3 regions of the Methylotuvimicrobium sp. KM2 genome follow, and region 2 is predicted to be linked to each of the others. Evidence: riboswitches for the same ligand, from Rfam matches in the RefSeq annotation. Region 2 holds a riboswitch; each other region holds the start of a gene.
The links. A riboswitch is a leader RNA that binds a small molecule or an ion and turns the genes downstream of it on or off. The one in region 2 is predicted to bind cyclic di-GMP.
Positions count from the first base shown of each region.

Region 1: it holds a riboswitch for cyclic di-GMP, as region 2 does, so the genes downstream of both, WJM45_RS08660 (hypothetical protein) here and WJM45_RS04205 (PEP-CTERM sorting domain-containing protein) in region 2, are expected to answer to the same signal.
Region 3: it holds a riboswitch for cyclic di-GMP, as region 2 does, so the genes downstream of both, WJM45_RS19625 (S8 family serine peptidase) here and WJM45_RS04205 (PEP-CTERM sorting domain-containing protein) in region 2, are expected to answer to the same signal.

Region 1 covers NZ_CP150634.1:2,042,998-2,046,277, forward strand. The annotation lists partial or broken gene WJM45_RS08655 (IS3 family transposase) at 1-839, shown strand, start outside; gene WJM45_RS08660 (hypothetical protein) at 1,316-1,975, opposite strand; cyclic di-GMP riboswitch class I at 2,198-2,276, opposite strand; gene WJM45_RS08665 (hypothetical protein) at 2,938-3,222, opposite strand; gene WJM45_RS08670 (YidB family protein) at 3,188-3,280, opposite strand, start outside.
Region 2 covers NZ_CP150634.1:941,677-944,956, reverse strand. The annotation lists gene WJM45_RS04215 (hypothetical protein) at 144-392, shown strand; gene WJM45_RS04210 (hypothetical protein) at 389-895, shown strand; gene WJM45_RS04205 (PEP-CTERM sorting domain-containing protein) at 1,315-1,881, opposite strand; cyclic di-GMP riboswitch class I at 2,147-2,225, opposite strand; gene WJM45_RS04200 (hypothetical protein) at 2,326-2,676, shown strand; gene WJM45_RS04195 (hypothetical protein) at 3,009-3,245, opposite strand.
Region 3 covers NZ_CP150634.1:4,637,327-4,640,606, forward strand. The annotation lists gene WJM45_RS19625 (S8 family serine peptidase) at 1-1,642, opposite strand, end outside; cyclic di-GMP riboswitch class I at 1,730-1,815, opposite strand; gene WJM45_RS19630 (bile acid:sodium symporter family protein) at 2,284-3,216, shown strand.

The DNA of each region.
Region 1 (3,280 bases), 1.1 Mb from region 2:
TCGAGTTGGACTGGCTTAAAAAAAAGTCCGGGCTGTCCCTGTAAGCGAACGGCGCCAGTGGCTGGAACCGGCTCCGGAGCTCTCGTTGAGTCGTCAGTGTGTATTAACCGGCGTGTCGCGGGGAAGCTACTACTACCGAAGCGTACCGGAAGACGCGCTTACGATCGACCTGATGCATCGGATCGACGCGCTTTATACCGACTATCCCTTTTACGGGAGTCGGCGGCGCTGAAACGGTTAGGCTATCGGGTCAATCGTAAGCGCATCCGGGGTCTGATGGCGAAGATGGGCTTGGAAGCGATCTATCCCAAGCCCAATACCAGCCAAAGTCACCCGGAACACCGAGTCTATCCGTATTTGTTAAACGACTTGGCGATCGAACGGCCCAATCAGGTCTGGAGTACCGATATTACTTATGTACGGCTCGCTCAGGGATTTGCCTACCTGGTGGCCGTGATCGATTGGTATAGCCGCAAAGTCTTGGCCTGGTACTTATCCAACACGATCGATATCGGGTTTTGTCTGGATTGCCTGGAAGCCGCGTTACGACACGGGCAGCCGGATATTTTCAATAGCGACCAAGGCAGCCAGTTTACCAGCCGGGAATTTACCGGGCGCTTGACGGAGGCCGGGATACGGATCAGCATGGACGGGCGTTGGATAATGTCTTTGTAGAACGCTTATGGCGGAGCGTCAAGTATGAAAATATCTATGTCAAAGGCTATGAAACGATGACCGAAGCCAAAACCGGACTGGCCGAGTATTTTCAGTTTTACAACGAAACGAGGCCACATCAAAGCCTGAATTACGCGACACCGCATGAAGTCCATGGCGGCTAATAGGCATGGCGCGTGGCGGGCCTGTGGACAAAGCGTGAATGTCCTTCGGACCGTGTGGATAAGCTGATGGAAAACTGCTGAAGCAGTTTCCCACGAGCTTACCCACACTCATTCACCCTTTGCCCACAGGCCCGCCATGAACCGAAAGAGGGTGATGAAAACGCCTGCGGCGCAATAATTATAAAAGATTTATTTTTTAAAGAGCAGGTTCCACCTTAAATTAGACCATTTTCTGTATTGACGTTGGGGTCCACTTTACTATAGCCTGGGCCGATTGTTCCAGCATATTTGGCTGGATGTTCAGGGGCGCCGGACCTTCTTTCCTGAACACTAGATATTGGGGAGAACCACGGGAAATACGGAAGAGCCGAAAAAAAGAGATCCTATCACTCAGTCTATGGAATGGCGACTTACCAATGAAGATGCTCGGGTAAAATTTAAAAAATCTTACCCGACAATACAAAAATGACCGAATACTATGGTGATAGAAACTTAGCTGAAATTTTACTACCCCCAAGTACAAACACATCCAGATTTTCGGTTACCGGTCCTTCACCAACGTCATCTTGAAACTTAATATTTAAGAAACCTAACCCTAATATTGATGCGTTAAGTTTCGAAGGACAACTATTACCATTCAAAAAATTCGCTCTACCGACTATCGCTAGAGCACCAAAATTTACTGCGAAGTCTGACGTCTCACTGTCCTGGAATTTTAGTTCCGAGGAAAACCAAACTTCAGTAAGTAAACCATTTCTGATACGTTCTAAAGAACTATCAAAAAGAATGAAAGGGTCTGTTACGTCTTTAACTTCTTTTTTTTCTTGTTTATCATAAACGACAAGCCGCCCTTCTCCGGTAGAGCAGTCATCCATTCGTAAAGCCAAAATAGTGTCTTTGGAAACACGCCTATTTGGCGGAAAATTTTGAACCAGATTGACAATCGCTTTCTGCGATTGCGTTAATTTGGAAATTTTGGTGTTTGAAATATTTAACTGGTCTTCAATTGCTAATTTTAATGAAAGTTTAACATCAAAATAATTGGCTTCGTTTGCATTTACCTGTTGAGAGTTAAATAATAAAACCAATCCAAAAACTATTGCTATTTTTACTATATATTCAATATTTTGACTCATAGCACGCTACCTTTGCTTTAAGTAACCCTTTAGCACTTTCCCGTTTTTCATATGATGAGGATTAAGTACTTGTTTGAAAGTAATTGATTTACCATAGGCGCACCCCAAAAAAAACTGTACAAAGCGCGAGACTAAACGATTACGCTCGCATAGAGCCTCAAACGGAATTCTTTAAAACAAATAAAAAGCCGAACCACCTACATGACCATAGCGACGGTCACTTTCGGCAGTCCGGCTTTCCTGGATCAAAGGACCCGCGACTTTCTGTCCCTACCTTACGATAGGTTTGGCTTTCACCGAATTCGATCATAAAATTTAATAAGTTTCAACTGAGGATTTTTATAAAGAATGAATAACACCTCAGGTTTTGTTGTCACCCCCTATACCCCTCATCGTTATACATAAGTCGAAAATTACCGTTTTTCTCGTTCCCACCGCTCCAGCGTGGGAATGCATACCGATCTTGCCTCGGCTGACAAGGTATGGGTTTCCACTGAGGACCGTGGGAACCAGAAAAAAATTACTGATTTGCAATCTTAGCTACTCCCTTTTGATTGAAAAACCGTCTAAGAATAAAAAGGCATGGGATATGTCTATCGAGGACCGCCGTGAACCCGTCCATGGGGGCTTGACGGCAGCGATCCCTGCTGCCGACATCCTCGCTAGCCACACCCCATACCTTCACAAAGTTAGCTAATTTTTGAGTATAAAGGGAGTAATGAGGCCTCGATACCATTTTTTGTCGCCCGACGTTCCCGACTTTCCCTCACCTAGCGTTAGGTGAGGAACGATCTGGGGATCGCTCCCACAGAGCATCCGGCCTCCTTGTGGGAGCGACGCCTTCGTCGCGATTTCGAAGCTACTGATGTTCAATATCCGCAGGTTTATCAAACTGCACAGTTTCCAGGTGTACGATGACCTCTGTTTAGCAAGTTTACCGATACTTGTGTATAACGGCGAGCCTATACCACTAGTTGTCGTCGGCGTTTTCGGCGATTTCGTGGGTTTTTGCTTTGGCCCGCTCGAATTTTGGGTTCTAAATCGTCGATTGCTTTTTGCGATTCTTCTTTGACTTTGTTTTTCAATTCGGTCAGTTTGCTTTGTTGTTCGTCGATAGTAGATTGGATTTTATTCAACAGTTCGTCTTCAGTTATGGCCGTCGCTCCAAAGAATAGGATTAATGATTTGAATCGTTTCGAACAATCCGAAACGTCAGGGTTTTCGGCCGAACATTTTGCCGAATGCATTGATGGCGCCTGAGACGCCGCCGACGCTATTCAGCAACTGTTCTCCAAGATCGGCGAG
Region 2 (3,280 bases):
TATCGGAATACCGGTCTGCTTTATATAACTTAATCTCTGCCATAATTATGAACACCGAAGCTTTAAAAAAGGAGAGTTCAGTTTTATGTATTTTTTCCCAGCGAAAAAGGCTTTAACCACCCTAAACCGGTTTAGGGTGATTTATGCGTGAGATAATTCAATGTCTTATGGATTGGGTAGGCAGCATCCCAAGCGATGAAAAACCGCACCAAGTCCTTCGAGCACTAGCGGAAGAATCGCTCAAAAAAGCCGATTTGGAAGAGAAAAAAAGGCGTTTCACCAATAAAGATACCTGGCCGCTGCACATGCAATTACCAATGATCCTCCCAATAAATGGGTCAATTGGAATAAATCGGTTTTGCCCTATTGGAATTCTAGAAAAAAAGATGTGATAGCGCTTGCCGAAAAAAGGAACCTTAATTGCTATCCGGAACTTGATTCCTATATCCCGGAAAAGGCCGGACGTGGTAACGAATCCCTATATTGGATTAAAGCCGAACCGCTCCCTGAAACCGGCAACAATGATGACGAAAAAAATTCAGCAATTGAGCCGGATAAAACGAAAAATCAATCCCGAATTAGTTTCCAGTATGAATTAGCTGAAAACGGCGAAGTAAAAACAACTTGGTGGGCAAAATGGCTATTCCACGATGGTCAGATACGCCTATCGAGCTGGCATATCTGGTTTATCGCCGGTTGGTTAATCACCCTTGGCGGCAGTGTAATTGCACTCTCTTACCTCGCCTGGCTAGGCTTAACCATTCCAAAACCAGTAACAACCAGAGAGTTGACGATATTTATAAGCATCTTTGCTCTTCCATGTGGAGTTTGGATCTTTTCATCAGGCCTTGGCTTCGTTTATTCGAAGATCGCATTGTCGTCGCTTCCGAGTTAATAACCGCTATAGAACAAAAATCGGCGCAACTGGAGTTGTTCAGAAACGGCGACTTAAGGATTATTCGCCTTGTAAGCTATACCGCGCCCTGTCCGGTCTGCGGAGCAACAGTCCACCTCGATAACGGTGAGCCCGACTTTCCCAGACGCTTAGTTGGTCGCTGTGCCGACAGCCCAAGAGAACACATTTTTAGCTTTGACCGGGTTACAAAAAAAGGCTCCGTTTTGAGAAGCCCAAATGCCTAAATAAAGAATCACCGATCGAAAACTTACCAACAAACAATAAGTAAATTCGAAAACCTATATTTAAAACCGATAAATATCCCAAGCTGATCGAATGGGTCAAAGGCTTCGGGGCGGCGATGTATGCATCTGAGTGTCAAGGCTTATCGCTCTAAACACGGCTATGGGTATGTATGGCTATCGTGGTTTGTACCTCCTGAATCCCATAACGATGGTGCCAAGACCGAGCAAGGAAAGCACAGTAGGTTCCGGGACATCAATTGCTCGTGTTGCTATTTCGAATCGCCATTCGATTCTTTGTTCGGGATCGACTTTCAAAGCGGGCAAATCGATCGCAAAGATATCCGTACTAACTAAACCGACACTGGCCCCCGAAGGATTGCCAACATTTGGAGTGATACTCTCAATTATCTGCTGAATCGCTGGCCAACTGTTAAAGAGAAAAGTCCATTGCCTACTCGTGAAATCAACAGAACCGGTTGAAGACAGATTGGTGTAGTCCAAAATCAATCCATTATCAAAAAAATTAGCAGATCCAGCTTTGATATCGTCGGTTTCGAGAAAGGAAAATTCGACAAGATCACCGATTTCTGTACTAGAGAATGGAAAGCCCGAATGCCCGGAAATGTCTAGGTATGCTCCGACTTCTGCTCCCACCAAGGCTGAATTTGCGTCATTCGTATACAATCCCGCAAAAGTCAAAAATATAAATGCCATATTTAAAACTACTTTTGGTCGTTTCATGATTTTCTCCAAGCCTTAAGCTATACCTGCGTTAATGGTGGCATACCTGTGGGAGCCAAAGCTTTCCCAAGGGGTTGATTGCAAATTTTTTTGATGGCAAGCAGATTTGTTAAGCTGCGCATTATTTTTTAGGACATGACAGAACATCTTCGAAATCAACCGGTAGTTAAGAGGTAATCTGCGAACCAAAAAAATACATGCCACTCCGTCTGGCGATTAAAACAAAAAAAGCCAGACCACCTATGTGACTATAACGCTAGTCACATTCGGCAATCCGGCTTTCCTGGATCAGAGGATCCGCGATTTTCTGTCCCTATCTTACGATAGGTTTGGCTTTATTATTTTTTTGCAGTGAATCACAAAATGATTCAATTTTCAACTGAGTATTTTAGTGAGTTATTGAATTGTATTACGTTTTAGATTAAGGCATACATAGACAACACAATGACCGACATCCCGAACCTCTGGGCGCAAGGCTGGGCGTTTTATAAATCCGGCGGCAAGGGCTTTGTGCCGGCCGAAGACGATCCGGAGTTGATCGAATGGGTCAAAGGCTTCGGGGCGGCGATGGCCGATTACGACCTGGAAGGCGAATACCCGAGTATTCAAACCGCCCTGCTCGATCATGGCATCGATGCGGATTTGATTGCGGAATGTTTGGACGCGGCCGAAAGAATCCTCGCGGAACCGGTGTTCAACCGCTGGCCGTCGGTGCCGGTGCGGGGTTATGGCGAAGGGAACCTTCGGGTTGGGCCGTTTCTGGTGGTGCTGCCGGAAGCGGCGAATGATGGTTAGTTGGGGTAGAGAGTTTTTTATGGCGGTTTTGACCAGGAAGGGACATTTAGTGATTTTAGCGTATGGCTACTGCAAAACAAAAAGCAGCCTTTGAACTCTCAAGCTCAGCCGCGAGCGCGGCGACCGGCATGTCAGCAGGAGCGTCTGTTGGCAGACATACGCCTGTTTTGTTCCAGACGGGCCTGATGGTGGCCACGAGACTGTCTTCTAGTCCTGCGGCCAAATTGACATGAAAGCCGCCATAGTAGAGCAGTCCGTTGTCTGGAAGTGCGTGAATTTCCACCGCCGTTGAGGACGCCAAGGTTTCTTCTATGAGCTTTTTTCCCTTGATGTTAGTGGGATTGCGTTGGGCCGGGATTCTGGTAGCCGTAAAGGCGCTTCTTCAAAGGCTGTGCTGTCTTTCCGATGTACATGACTAAGCCAGCAACGACAAACGCATAAAGAATATTTTGAGAATTTGCTTCCGCAATCAGGGCGCACTTGGCCTGGCCTGATTCAAGGCGCCACTCTCCAACCTTGCAAAAGCCCATGCGCTCCAAGCGTTCCAAGGGAGATTGCTCATCTGTCATGGCTGCCAACGTGGAGCTAAGCGGCAAAGTGGAGC
Region 3 (3,280 bases), 1.3 Mb from region 2:
CTTCCGCCGAAACATTTATTTTAACTACTCGTGATACTCGGCTACCGTCGGCTGGGTCGCTGATTGCTACGGTTGGAGGCGCGATATCTTCAATCACTTCTTCGATAGGCTCATCAACGACTTCTTCAATCGTATTTTGGACCGTTACATTAACACCACTTGAAACCCCTTCATTACCTGCCGCATCGATCGCGGTTGCGCTCAAGGTTACGGAACCATCTGGGACTTGATTGGAATCCCAGCTAAATTGGTAAGGTGCGGTCGTATCGGTACCGACATAGAAACCATTGGCATAGAGCGACACTTCGCTTACACCGACATTATCGGTGGCATTGACCTCGACTTCAACCAATCCGCTGACGGTATTTCCCCCCGTTGGCGAGAAAATATTGACTGAAGGGGCGTCGCTATCGACAGTGACATTCCCCATGCTTTGCGCCATTTCAACCGCTACGGCGGCATTGATGCGGCCGTGACCATAGTATGGGTGGATATCGCCAGCGATTTTATCGGCCGAGGATTTCAAAATTTGCTCGACTTCATCGGGCGTTAGTGTTGGATTCGCGCCCTGAATCAGGGCAATCACGCCTGCAGCCACCGGTGACGAAAACGATGTGCCGTTCCAACTACCATAACTGCCGCCGCGCGTAGTGGTTTGAATAGATGATCCCGGCGCCGCAACATCGATGAACGCGCCGTAGTTCGACCAGGACGTTTTGTTATCGGAGCTATCGGTTGCCGAAACGCTGATCATGTAAGGGTTATCGTTGAAACCCGGATCGACGCCGTCATTGCCCGCTGCAACGACTACAAGCCCGCCTTTGCTGCGCATGTATTGTGCGGCATTGGTTACCGCAGAACTGTTGGAGACCCCGTAGCTGATATTCGCGACATCTGCGCTTTGATCGGCCGCCCAGTTCAAGCCACGAGCAATATCGCTCCAATAAGCCCAACCATCACTACTGTTGGTAATGCGAACCGGCAATATTTGCGCATTCCAAGCGACGCCGGCAACGCCGTTAGCGTTATCGGTTGTGGCGGCCGCCGTACCCGCTACCGCCGTGCCGTGTCCATGTACATCAGAACTGTTGGTGCTGCCGTCGACCGCATTCCAACCGGGCAGCATTTTGCTGGATAAGTCAGAGTGCGCGCTATCGACACCGGTATCCAAAATAGCAATCACGGTGTTGTCGGCTTTTGTTGAGCTCCAAGAGGTTGGCGCTTGAATTTTGGGTAAATGCCATTGGTTGCCGTAACGCGGATCGTTGGGCGTCGTCAAGCTGAGTTCGACCGCCATATCGAGCTCTGCGAATTCGACATGAGGATTTTTGGATAATGCCCGAATAACGGCTTGCTCGGTTTGGGGAGGTACAGAGATAACATGCACTCCGATGTTACCGATTATCTCTTTTTTTTGGCCTTTATTGCGTTTCAGAATTTTGTCGAACTCGCTGTCCGATAACCCGGCTTTCGGTTTGACCAGAATTTGGCCTTCTTTCCAAGGCTTGTCGGGGGCTGCATAAGCCGTTCCGCTTGCGCCACCGAATACGCCGGCAATCAATACCGCCGCCAAGGCTTTGGAAATTTGAGTTGGTTTGAATGTGTTTTGATTTTTTTGACTTCTTCGGCTGTTAGAGTTCATGACCCCACTCCTTAATTTATATTTTAAAGGTCCGAAGGAGTTCCTTGAAGCTGAATATAAATTAGCGTAGATTTTGCGCTGCGCCAATTTAGCAACCCCACTGTCATAGGAAAGACTCCGTTAGACTGGAAACTTTGCGTCACCACCTTTCGATGGCTTTGCCCTTTTATGATTTTCGATTGACTGGAGCTTCTAAAAGCACTTTAAAAGCTTTTTTCGTTCCGGTTGAGTTACAGTGTATAAATTTCAGAAATAATTGATGTGATTTGCTTGGAAAAAATTTATTTAGAGAAATCATCTTGTTATTGTTAATATCGATTCAGTGATTTAGTAAGCACTTTTAAGTTGTCCATTACGACTCCCCTACAAAAAACCTTTTGAGTTTTAGCCATTCGTTCATCTTTAATTAAGCGCAATGGCCGACAGTGCATAGATTAAATCGCCAAAGAAAGAAATTTCTTTTTAGGCGAGTTTTTGTCAGTAAAAGATTACACAAGAAGTCTTATTTTGACCTTAATTCAGATAAGCGCTTGGCCTAAGTTCAATAACTCTCTCCATAGACAAACTCAGGGTTGATCAACAGCAAATCCGCCCATTTAAAGTATACTTGACGCCTATCATTTATTCGGTTTAAAAACGACGTGCTTCGCTTACTTAATTTGCTCGCCAATCTTTTTCCTTTTTGGGTCATCGCCTGCAGCGGTTTAGCATTATTTTTTCCTGCTTGGTTTACTTGGTTCAGCGGTCCAATGATCGTTTGGGGCTTGGCTATTATCATGATCGGCATGGGTATTACGCTTAGCTTCGAGGATTTTCGACGTGTAACGCGCACGACTCGACCGGGTTTAATCGGAGTCGTTGCTCAATTTGCCGTGATGCCGCTTTTGGGTTGGGCCATAGCTTATGGGTTTTCGCTCAATCCGCAATTGGCGGTCGGCCTGATACTGGTGGCTTGCTGCCCCGGCGGCACCGCATCTAACGTGGTTAGCTACATTGCTAATGCCGATGTCGCGCTATCGGTATTGATGACGATGTGCTCTACATTCGCCGCTGTTGTCATGACGCCGCTATTGACTCACTGGCTAGCCGGTGCCTACGTTCCGGTGGATGCTTGGAGCTTATTCTTCAATACTCTACAGGTGGTAATTCTGCCGGTTTTGTCGGGTATGTTGCTGAATCGTTATACGCCTCGCCTGGTTCAGGCCGTAACGCCTATCGCACCGCTCGTTTCAGTGATGGTCATCGCATTGATTTGCGCAAGCATCATTGGCGCGAATGCAAGCACGATAAAGGATTCGGCTTTATCTTTATTGAGTGCGGTTGCCTTATTGCATCTAGGCGGATTTACAATCGGCTATGCAATGGCTCGCTTGATGAAGCTTGAAGAAAAAGCAGCCCGCACAATTTCAATCGAGGTAGGCATGCAAAACTCTGGCTTAGGCGCGGTACTAGCCCAATCCAGCTTTGCACAAATGGCTCTTGCGCCAATTCCCTCTGCCATTTCGGCAAGTTTTCATTCGATCATCGGCAGTATGCTGGCAGCCTGGTGGCGTATACGAAAGACTAAAAGATAGGTGTGAATAATGCCGGAGAGATCCTTGTTTTCGCATATTCCAGTATCGACTTATGAAGGTGGGC